DNA from 2 places in the Mechercharimyces mesophilus genome. Region 2 is predicted to be linked to the other one. Evidence: a T-box and tRNA genes for the amino acid it is inferred to sense, from the RefSeq annotation. Region 2 holds a T-box; the other holds one or more tRNA genes.
The links. A T-box is a leader RNA that pairs with one kind of tRNA and senses whether it is charged. The one in region 2 lies ahead of metG (methionine--tRNA ligase), so its partner is inferred to be a tRNA-Met.

Region 1 (5,943 bases), on a different contig from region 2:
ACCTCAAAGTCTTTTTTTTACTTACCACTATTGGATGATATTTGATGCTCCTTGTTTTCAAGAAATGCGCCCAGTTGAATATTGGGCGAAAACGCTATCGGGATCATCGGCGCGGCAATGGGACAAACAACTCTTACAGCAGTTCTGTTCCGTTCGCCTGGATTATTATGAGGTACTGCAAGTGGAAGGGAACCGTATTCATTTTTATTCGCCACGTGAAAAGACACGCTACTCTGTTTACGCTTATAAACCTCTTCGTGAGAAGATGTTGGTCTTTGCTCGATTTTCCCGCTTGGGTAACCGGTATGAAATGATCGGCCCATATACATCGTTTACATCTGAGATGAAGGAGGAGATTCTCTTGTATCTACGAAAAAACGCTCAGAAACTTAGGGAATCTGAATCCGAATATTGGGAGAAGAACAGCTTGCATGTGCTAAGTTGGTCGATCCGTCGTGCGGAAGAAAGAGAGAAGGTTGAAAAGACCGTGAAGTCCACCGCCTTAACAAAAAAATCAGGGGATAGTCGCTTTTTGTTACCTACTCTTCCATTGGCCACGGAACCTGGTTTGTCGGAAGGGATTACGCAACAGCTAGAACATTTTTACGTTGATTATGTTTCTCACTTTCAGGAGAGAACACAAGCGCTGTATCAAGAAACATTAAAGGACCTCACAGAATATATCTCTACCTATTTCGGTGTTTCGTTCCATTGGACACAATTGACCCAACCTGTCCTCATTCATTTTTTAGGTGTTTGGTATCCAGATAAAGGTCATAAAAGTGTAGCAAGATCTAAGATATTCCTTAACACCTTAAAACATTTGTTTCGCTGGTTGGATCAAGCGAAAGTGGCTCCAGTGTACTCTTTTTTTCGGCAATGCTATTCTTCCTTGATTCGATCTCTTCCAGCCGCTTTTGAGGTAAAGAATTGGATGGTGACGGAGGAGGGAAGTGGGGCTATTGTTTCTACTGAGGAAAGTGCTGAATCCCTCTTTCCTATAGAAATCACCACTACAGGTGCGTTTGTCTCCCTAGAGGGAAGGATGTTCCCACTAAAGAGTAAGGCGATTCCACCAAGCTGTACCGGTATGCACTTTTGTATTCGAGGGAAGGTGGTTATGGAGGAAGAGGGTGTGGAATTGGTTTCGGTAACCAGAGTGTACCCACTTGAGCCCGATCCTCATACGGTTGAGGAACGAAACGAGAACCATTCCAATATGTAAATTTTTCTGCACGGTGATCCGGCTGATGGACTGGACCATGGTGAGATATACTATGGAAGCACTCAACTACAAGTCGAGGAGGCGCTTTCATTGCTCCGCTTTCTACAAAAGTTGACTCAAGGCATGGGTGACGATGATAAACAGGCCGGTCCGAAGAAGGGGAAGAACCGGAATTTGGAGGAGCTCATGAATGAATTTGGTGCAGAGTTTTTGCAGAAGGAAGAGCGGCAAGCAACAAAAGAGTCAGGCGAGAGTAAGGAGCAACTTGGAAAACAGTTAGAAGAGGAATTGGAAGAGCTGAACTGAGGTTGAGTGTGAAAGGGCTAATCGAAAAAGGCACCCACTGGGTGCCTCTCGATTAGTCCTGTTTTTATGGAAAAATCATGAACCCAGTAGCTAGCTACGAGTCCATGATTCATGCAAGCGTTTTACTCATTTTTATGTGCTCGATCCCTGCTTCCATAAAAGGTGCACCTGCCAGTGTATAGCCAGCGCGCTCATAAAATCCTTGGGCTCGAACCTGCGCATGTAACGCGATGTTTTGAGCTCGTTGTTCGCGGGCGAAGCTTTCCATGCGTTGCAGGAGTTTATGACCGATTCCTTCCTTGCGGTGCTCCTTGAGCACAGCAATTCGCTCTGCTTTGGCAGTATGATTGTTTAGAAAGCGGACACGACTGGTTGCAACGGGTTTTCCATTAATCAATGCGAGAAAGTGGGTAGACTCTTCTTCATGCTGATCGATTTCATCCTCTGCTGGAACATGTTGCTCCTCAACGAAAATCGTCTGTCGAATCTGGAAGGCCTGCTGGATCTGTTGTGGTGTTTGTGCGGTTACAATTAGTACATCCAATGGATTCCATTCTCCTTTATTGGTCACCAGTTAAAAGAAAGCTTTGATAGAGTGACCATGACTGATTTTCTAATTGATAAAGCAGGTGAAACCGGTCTACTTGGGTCTCGATATTGATGTCTGTCATACGTAAACTTCCATAAACATCAAGCAACTCATCTTCAGGAAGTTTTTGTCCAATGGTGATATGAGGAATAAAGGCATGTGTCTCTGGAAGGTCAAGGGGACCAGAATTTATTTTTTGATGTAGTTCCCCCAATTTTGTTCCATCTCCCAAAGCTAAGTATAGGGTGGGGCTGTTTGGATGGAAAGTGCCAATTTTGCTGAAGTGGATCGTGAAGGGGGAAGCTTGTTTGGAAACTCCCTCTAAGTGATGAACCACTCTTTCGATCTCTTGCTCCTCTTCTCTTTCCAGTGAAAATGCTTCTTTGAGTGTAATATGGGGTGGGATGAGCCCGTAGTGAGGGTCATATCGTTTTCGATAGGAGTTTGCGACGTCTTGCACCTTTTTTTCAGGAAAGATGGCCACTCCGTAAATCATGTTACCGCCTCCTCAATCTGTCAACAAAATAAGATCCCTTGTAGGAGCAAGTTTTGCATAGAAGCTCACATTATTATGCCCCGCAAGAGTGAAATAAAGGCCTTTGGAAGAAATTATAGCAAAAAAAAGCCCCCTTTGCGAGGGATGTGGGCAACAGAAAAGGAGCAGCTTATGGGCTGCTCATTATTCGAGGAGGGAACATCTGTCCAATGGCAGGTTCAGATGGTCTTGCAGTAACAAACGATATCCTCGTTTGTTACTGCATAGTATGCGATTGTATTGGTGCCCGTATCCGCACTTTTGCAAAATGTACGATGTCCCAGTTTTCGGTGCTCTGATGACATTCGAAAAAAATATAAAAAAACCCTTGCATGATCCAAATGGATGTAGTATAGTATTAATTGTCGCTGGCAAACAGCACTCACGAAAACGAACAAATCATAGTAATGACGCGGGGTAGAGCAGTTGGTAGCTCGTCGGGCTCATAACCCGGAGGTCGCAGGTTCAAGTCCTGCCCCCGCAACCAATACTTAACTCACATGGAGCTGTGGTGTAGGGGTCAACATGCCTGCCTGTCACGCAGGAGATCGCGGGTTCGAATCCCGTCAGCTCCGCCATTTTTTTTGGGCCTATAGCTCAGTTGGTAGAGCAGTCGGCTCATAACCGATAGGTCACAGGTTCGAGTCCTGTTGGGCCCACCAGTCGATGTCTTTTACCGATAAAGTAGGGGCAGTTAGCTCAGGGGGAGAGCGCTTCCTTGACACGGAAGAGGTCGTTGGTTCGATTCCAATACTGCCCACCAGCAGAAGAGCACCCAGAGGGGTGTTTTTGTTTTTTTTAGTAAATCCTCATGTATGTTTTATGCTCCCTTCATATTATAGAGTTAAGATAAGTTTACAATGCCGATGGTCTGGGGGTAATACCAAAAATGGAGCGCTTGGTTACCTGGATTCAAGATTATGATGATCGCTTGATCTCGCTGGTTAATTGCCAGTGGAAATGTCGCCCTTTTGATTGGTGGATGCCACGGATTACCCATGCGGGTGATGCCAGTGTGACTATACTGTTTTTACTAGCATGGTGGTTTTTAACCCCTTTCTCCGAGATCGCAATTGAAGGGCTATTGGCATTGGGAACAAGCCACCTGTTGGTGCGGTTGATTAAGGCGGTTCTTCCGCGCTTGCGTCCCTATTTGCACTTGACGCAGTTGCACACTTTTCCTAATCCACTTTCGGACTATTCTTTTCCTTCTGGTCATACCACGGCTGTTTTTTCGATTGCGGGTGTCTTTTTCTTTCATGCACCCTTGCTGTCACTTCCTCTACTGATACTTGCGGCCATGGTAGGTTTTTCACGCATGTATCTTGGCTTGCATTACCCCACCGATGTGATGATTGGTGCCTTTATCGGTTGGCTCTTTGCTTGGGGAACCATGATGCTTTTCCACTAGATTTGTCCTGTTCTCTGTGCTTCTAGGCTCAAATGTGATGTCCGCCAATCTTGTTCGAGCGGTCTTTGAAGATACTGGCATCGAGCAGGGAATGAGCATACAGGACACTGGTTTTTCCGTACTTTTCTTGAATCGTATCGACGGCTGTTGCAAGCCGTCGATTTTTTTCTGTTGTACCGAATAAATCTAACTGAATTCCATCGCTGGTATCTTGCAAGTTAGAGAGCGTGAGTCCGATCAAACGAATGGGCTGGTTTCTCCAGTGCCGGCGAAAAAGTGTCTCAGCTGCTTGATAAATGATCAGGCCAATATTGGTGGTCTCGTTTAGACTGAGGCTCCGTTGAATGGATTGAAAATCGGTGCTTCTGAGGACAAGAGAAACCGTGCGTCCCAGTGAATTGGCTAAGCGTGCTCGTCTCCCGATTTCATCCGCTAGTTCACGAAGGACGAGCAGCAGGTCTTCTTCCTCTGTATAATCGTAGGGAAGGGTGAATTGGTGTCCGATGGATTTTGCTCCTTCTAGCGAGAAGGGGTCCACTGGACTGGGATCGATTCCGTGGGCCGATTGGTGTAGAGCGCGACCGATGATACCAAAACGACGCTTTAATCGTTGGGGATCGGTTTGTGCAAGGTCTCCAATGGTGCGAATGCCCATTTTGTGAAAGTGACTCTCCATGCGTTTGCCCACTCCAAAGAGTTCTTTGATGGATAGTGGCCAAATCCTTTGTGGGACATCTTCTAAAGTGAGTTTGGTCAACCCGTCTGGTTTGTCCATCTCAGCAGCCATCTTTGCCAGTAATTTATTGGGGCCAATTCCGATCGAGCAAGGGATGCCCATTTCCTCTGCAATACGTTGCTTGATTTTTTGTGCCACCTGCTGACTCTCTCCCATGAGTTTTTCGCACCCGGTTAGTTCGACGAAGGCTTCATCGATCGAAAAAGGCTCTACAAGCGGAGAAAATTGTTGCAAAATCTGCAAAATGCGCGTGGAAACTTGTAGATAGGTTCCCATGTGTGGGGGGACGAGCCGAGCGGATGGGCAGAGAGCTTTGGCCTCGTGGACAGGCATGGCGGTTTTGACACCGAATTTCTTGGCTTCATAAGAGGCGGCAAGGACAATCCCATGCCGTTTCAAAGGGTCCCCACAGACGATAATAGGCTGTTGGCGGTATGAAGGGTAAAGTGTCTGTTCGACACTGGCATAAAAGGCATTCATATCAGCCAATAAGATGGTTCGTTCGGACTGACTCATCACGATTCCCTCCATCAGGAACGTTTGTTCTTGTTCTTATTATACGGCCTGCTGAGCAGGAATCAACAGGAGATATTTTCAAGAAGAAAAAGGTTGAACGCGGCCGTTGAATAAGGTGGCCTTTGCTTGATAGGATTTCGCTAAAAATCGGCACAATTCATTGGCTTTCCCTTTATCGCCGAACGTGGAGGCGGGAGGAAGGAAAAGCTGAATAGAAGAAAGGGTTTTCTCTAGAGAGCTGCTTCGTTCGATCCCGATCATCAAGGAGTGATAGCGAGAAGAATCTATCCCTTTTAAATAGAGCCAATCTTGAGGGTATTTTGGATGAGGGTGGATCGTGTAAGGAAAAGCAGCTTTTGCGTAAGACCAACTTAATTGTTCACCCGTGCGTGTGGTGAGGTGTTGGTATTCTTCCAGTTTTGTACGAAGGTCGCTTATTGAAAGTTCGCTATTTAAGTGAATAACAGCGCGGTTAGTCATCGGAATCCCCTCTTTCGATTGAAAATAACAGACTATTCTCATCATACCATGAGAAGGGAGGGCCCGAAAGGGAATGAATACAAAACATCCAGCAATGACAATTCTCTTGATAGAGTTAGAATGAATAGGAGTTCACTTCTTTGTG
Region 2 (5,943 bases):
TCTGGCCAAGCGTGAGGTATATCAAGCTTATCACTTGGGAAAAGAGGAAGAAGCGAATCCTCTAGACTGAGTAAACACGAAGCGCACCCTAACAAGAAGGGTGCGCTTACAAGAAAAGAAAGGTCCAGCCGAATGGTTGGAGTGATGTATTTATTCTTACTAGCTTGAGTATATAAAAAGTTAGCTGTTGCTAACGCCCTCTTCACTGTTAACAAGGTTGTACATTTCTTCAACTGCTTGTTTGCTGACAACTTTATTTTTGTAACGGATGGTTTCATCGACTTCTCCTGAGAAAATGCATGCTGGTTCATATTTTTTCAGTACAATTCTTTCACCATCAACGTAGATTTCCAATGCGTCTTTTTCCCCAATTCCGAGCGTACGACGCAATTCGATTGGAATCACCACGCGTCCGAGCTCGTCCACTTTACGTACAATACCGGTTGATTTTAACATGTTGCCATTCTCCTCTCGGTTTTTTCTGTCTTTTTATTTTGGTCTCGATACGCCATTTTCTCCGTCAAAATTCGACAGGAACAGCGTTAAATCAATCATACCAGCGTTTACCATAATCGTCAATATGTCTAGTGGCAACTTTTCTAGTAAATTTTATCCTAAGTTATCGATGTTAGGTCTGTAAACATATTTTACTTCGGGAGAATAATAGATAAAGGGGGAAAGAATATGCTGTCTGTTTCAGAGGATCTTAAAGAGAAGTTACGTGAAGTGAATCGAGAGTTGCGACAAATATATGATGATACGAAGAATGACGGGACGGAAGTCCGAGAAGAGTTAGCCAAAATCGGTTCCTTTTTTTCGGGAGTGAAGTGGAAAGAGGATCAGCTCAAAGATTGGTTGGGCTCGTCATCTCTTTTTGGTGTGGATGGATCTGTTAACTCTACCACAGGCCCGCACCCGCATACTCTCTCCTTATTTCAAGCATTGGCCAAAGGAACACGCGGGGAAGAGGAATGGAAGGCAGATGTGTATACGCCCTTGCTGTCAACAGAAGAAGAGGAGGAACAAGAGGGGTTGCTTGCACGTGAAGCCAAGCACCGTGGCAAGTTGTTGTCTGGATTAGAGATGCAGGTAGCGGAGAGTGTGATACGCTCCTATCAGCCCAAAGTGATCATGATGGATGGGTCGCTCCTTCACTATCAGATAGACGATCATCAACAGTGGGACTCCTTAAAAACAACAGCCTTAACATACGGAACCCTGTTGGTAGGAGTATCAGAGGAGATTGGAACACGTGGAGTAGCGCAAGCCTTGTATCCGGGGCAAACGGCTCGCTCCGATCGTGAGTTTTTGTTTGGAAAGTTGGAGGCGGGCGAGGGATTTGAAAGTACCTACTTTTCCACAGTGGGAGAGGAGATGTGGAAAGTGGCCTTTCGACCTTCGACAAGTCCACAGCCGATCGGTATTGACGGTCTACATGAACAAGCGGCAGAAAAAATGGCACTCATTCATCTGATCTATACCTTGACCCCCGATCAGGGAAGAGGAATTCCTTTGTGGCTAGACATTGTCGATCGAGAAGTGCGGGTGACCAATGAACTATTGCATGGAATGGTAGAGCAGTTTATCGATCCCGCACTGAGCCATCGTTTGTTTTTACCAAAGCGATCGGAGAGAGTGATATAGTGGAAATAGCGTTTAAATGGCTATCGAAATAGAGAAAGCAAGAGTGTTCGGGATGAATATTTGCGGACAAGAGGAGGAGCGGACATGCAGGTAGTAGGGGTTACGACACAGCAAGAGGTATATGTGGTATCTCGGGATCGCAAGTTTCGCATCAATGAGATTTTGGTCTTACAGGATGAAATGCTAGGCAATCCACAAGGCGAAGTAGTAGAGACCCTCGCCTATAACCGCTTTATCCCCATGGGATTGGATCGTTCGATGGTGGATGCGCAGGTCGTGCAGTCCTTAGAGCAGATTGGATATGACATCGGCTCGGATGAAATCAATATGGCCAAGTTGCGTTTGTTTGTAGAAGCATCCCATCCGGTTAAGACGGGTTCTAGTGTGCGTGCCCCTCATTTTGATGAAGTGCGCCATTTGTTGGTGAAAGTGCAACCAGAAGCAGGGGCAGTGATGGGTGAAATCCAGAGTACAGGACCGCTTGCGTCTTCACTCGATCCGTCATTAACTGATCAAGTTCATTTATTGGAGGATGGAGTGATTCAGAAGCAACGGGGGGTTCCATTCCTACTGGACATTCGCGCAATGCAGCAGTATCCCCATATTGGGATCTTCGGAGGGTCCGGATCGGGGAAATCTTTTGGACTTCGGGTGATGCTGGAAGAATTGATGAAGCTCACGATACCCACGTTGGTATTTGATCCTCATTTTGAGATGTCCTTTGCGCAATTAAGTCAATCGCTAGCAGAGATCGCACCAGAATTTGCGGATAAGTGGACAGCGGTTGAAGTGGGAAAGCAAGTGGGGATCGATTTCTCCGCATTATCGACACGAGATGTGACGGACTTGTTGGGTGCTGCAGGGGGACATCTGACGGAATCAATGGTAAATGTGGCGCAAACCTTGCATCGCCGACGAGATTCCTTTCACTCTTTTCACGACCGGGTGCAAAATGTGGCCCAGGCGTTAGAAGAAGGGAAGCAGGGGCTTGGTAAGAGGCTAAAAGCAGATGATGTGACCCCTTCAGAAGTGGAACGGGTCAAAGAGCTGACTGAGCTTTTTAATCGATATAACAGCTTGCCTGCTGCTTCGGTGAAAGGAGTTCTATGGCGTCTTAAGCGACTGGAGAAAGCAGGGCTCTTCCAGCAAGATATTCAACGAATCGAGCAAGCATTGGCACAAGGGAAATTGGTCGTTGTGCAAGGCTCCACTTGGATTATTCAAGTTTTTTCTACTTATGTGATGGGAACGCTTTATCGCAAGCGAAGGGAATATCAAGATGCCCGTATGAATGGAGAAGAAGGAACGTTCTTTCCACCGTTTCTGATAGTGACGGATGAAGCGCACAATTTTGCACCGAAAGGAATCGATTCACCAGCCAAGTCCATCATGAAAGAGATTGCTCAGGAAGGGAGAAAGTATGGTGTCTTCCTCGTACTAGCGACGCAACGCCCCACCCTGCTCGACGAGACCATTACCGCTCAGCTCAATACCAAATTTGTTTTCCGCACGGTACGTGGGACGGATATTGCCACCCTGCGCGAAGAGACAGACTTAACACCAGAAGAAGGAAAGCGGTTGCCTTACTTACGCTCTGGTGATGCGTTTGTTTCCTCTGCTATCTTCGGACGGACGCTGTTTATTCGGATTCGTGCCGCCTATTCTGAAAGCCCTCACCAGAGCAATCCCTTTGATGAACTCTTTGCCCTGAAACAAAAAGAGAATGAGCAGGTTTTCGTAGCGATAGAGAAGAAGCTCCCTATTTTTGATACGGATTTAATGGGAGCAGCGCAATATATTAATCGCGAATGTGGACTATCGTGGGATGTGGCGAGGCTGAAAGAAGAGCTAGAGAGACTAGCGGATCGTGGGAAGATCAGTAAAATCGCCTCTCCTCTAGCCACTCGTTATGATCAGAAATAAATCAAACTCGCCCTCATATGGACTTAAAACACCGAATCAGGTGGGGATGTGGCTCCACCTGATTGGGAAATCACACTTATCGTATGGATGGGGCAATACTGACTTTAAAAATGGAAGGGCTCACGCGAAGCCATCTTAGGATGTCTTCTCGCCCTTGTTAATCCTTCTGATCATTGGTTATAATAGAGAATGAAGGTTTATTTTCTGCAGCAGGTTTCCCGGGAAATAATCACGTTTGATCGAAGACGGGGATGAGTAGCACGAGATCTTCCTATTTTCAGAGAGCCGGGTAAGGTGAAAGCCGGTATAGGATGAACGTGTGAAGATGGCCCTTGAGATTCCTTCCTTAAAGCCGAACGATCTGGGTGAATAGGGATGGACGTAGCCCAACGTTACAGGGTCAGTGTGGACACTGGTGGAGGACGCTTTTCGCAAAGCGTCGAAATTGGGTGGTACCGCGAGTCTAACCTCTCGCCCCATAGGCAAGGGGTTTTTTTGATGTTTGAAAGGAGAGAAAAACATGAGTGGAAAACCAAGTTTTTATATTACAACACCCATTTATTATCCGAATGATAACCTGCATATTGGACACGCGTATACAACGGTAGCTGGAGATGTGATGGCACGGTACAAACGCCTCAGAGGGTTTGACGTGATGTACTTAACGGGTACGGATGAACATGGGCAAAAGATCGAGCGAAGTGCACGTGAACAAGGGAAAAAACCACAACAATTTGTTGATGAGATCGTGACAGGAGTAAAGGCACTGTGGGAAAAGCTTGAAATCTCCTATGACGACTTTATTCGTACCACGGAAGATCGCCACCAAGTGGTTGTACAAAAGATCTTTCAACGCTTGTTGGATCAAGGAGATATCTACTTAAGTGATTATGAGGGTATGTATTGTACGCCTTGCGAATCGTTTTGGACAGAAAGGCAATTAAAAGATGGAAACTGCCCTGATTGTGGTCGTCCAGTAGAGAAAGTACGTGAACAAAGCTACTTTTTCCGGATGAACAAGTATGTGGATCAACTACTTGCCCACTATGAACAACATCCAGATTTTATCCAACCAGAGTCAAGAAAGAACGAGATGATTCGCAACTTTCTCGAGCCAGGATTGGAAGATCTCTGTATCTCTCGTACCACATTTGAGTGGGGAATTCCCGTCCCTGGGGACCCGAAGCATGTCATGTATGTGTGGATTGATGCATTGACCAACTATATTTCAGCCATTGGATATCTTTCAGACGTTCCTGAGAACCAGCAGAAATACGAGAAGTATTGGCCTGCTAATGTACACTTGGTAGGGAAAGAGATTGTACGTTTCCACACCATTTATTGGCCAATCATGCTGATCGCACTAGATCTTCCACTACCGAAGAAAGTATTTGCTCATGGCTTTTTGCAACTGAAAGGCGGGAAAATGTCGAAATCGAAAGGGAATGTCGTTGATCCCGTGCCACTCATTGACCACTTTGGCTTGGATGCTCTGCGGTATTATCTACTACGAGAAATTCCCTTCGGTTATGATGGTGTCTTCACTCCGGAAGCATTTGTCGAGCGGGTCAATGCGGATCTAGCGAATGATCTTGGTAATTTATTGCATCGAAGCTTAACCATGGTGCAAAAATATAACGATGGGGTTGTACCTACCTTCCTTTCACAGGCGACGGAGCATGATGATGAGCTAGAACAACTGGCCCGTACAACCGTGGAAAAGGTGGAAACCGCGCTGGAGGAAATGAAATTCTCCATCGCCTTAACCTCGATCTGGGAATTGGTACGAGGAACCAATCGCTATATTGAAAAAACCATGCCTTGGGTATTGGCTAAAGATGAGAGCAAGAAGGATGTGCTTGGCTCTGTCTTGTATCAGCTGCTCGAGAATCTACGCATCGTGAGCGGACTGATCCAACCGTTCCTGACACGGACTCCACAAAAGATGTGGGAACAGCTAGGAATAACAGATTTACCCCACATCACCTCATGGGAGAGCTTGCACACCTATGGGACATTAGAGGCTGGAACGGTTACGAAAAAAGGTAAACCCATCTTTCCTCGCCTTGATGTGGAGGAAGAGAGCAAGTGGATTGCTGAAGGAATGGGACAAAAGAAAGCGACAGAAACGGCTGCTTCTGCTGAGAAAGAAAAAGGAACAGGAAAGAAAGAGAAAAGCCAGTTCGCTTCCTCTACAGATCATGCGAACGAAGGCCTGATCACCATTGATGAGTTTGCCAAAGTGGAATTGAAAGTGGCAGAAATCATCGAAGCCAGCCCTGTCAAAGGCGCTGATCGCCTGCTTCTCTTAAAACTCAACCTGGGTACTGAAGAGCGCCAAGTCGTTTCTGGTATCGCTGAGCACTACCAGCCAGA

Region 1: it encodes a tRNA-Met, which carries the amino acid that the T-box ahead of metG (methionine--tRNA ligase) is inferred to sense. The anticodon was not compared.

The regions. Positions count from the first base shown of each region.
Region 1 covers NZ_JCBAPH010000001.1:515,581-521,523, forward strand. The annotation lists gene AC6RGY_RS02700 (YecA family protein) at 1-1,225, shown strand, start outside; gene AC6RGY_RS02705 (hypothetical protein) at 1,316-1,531, shown strand; gene AC6RGY_RS02710 (GNAT family N-acetyltransferase) at 1,641-2,075, opposite strand; gene AC6RGY_RS02715 (2'-5' RNA ligase family protein) at 2,092-2,616, opposite strand; tRNA gene AC6RGY_RS02720 (tRNA-Met) at 3,067-3,142, shown strand; tRNA gene AC6RGY_RS02725 (tRNA-Asp) at 3,158-3,233, shown strand; tRNA gene AC6RGY_RS02730 (tRNA-Ile) at 3,242-3,317, shown strand; tRNA gene AC6RGY_RS02735 (tRNA-Val) at 3,344-3,418, shown strand; gene AC6RGY_RS02740 (phosphatase PAP2 family protein) at 3,545-4,066, shown strand; gene dinB (DNA polymerase IV) at 4,095-5,318, opposite strand; gene AC6RGY_RS02750 (DUF1885 family protein) at 5,397-5,798, opposite strand.
Region 2 covers NZ_JCBAPH010000005.1:230,057-235,999, reverse strand. The annotation lists gene rsmI (16S rRNA (cytidine(1402)-2'-O)-methyltransferase) at 1-70, shown strand, start outside; gene AC6RGY_RS13820 (AbrB/MazE/SpoVT family DNA-binding domain-containing protein) at 181-456, opposite strand; gene AC6RGY_RS13815 (DNA double-strand break repair nuclease NurA) at 685-1,644, shown strand; gene AC6RGY_RS13810 (ATP-binding protein) at 1,729-3,567, shown strand; T-box leader at 3,801-4,049, shown strand; gene metG (methionine--tRNA ligase) at 4,088-5,943, shown strand, end outside.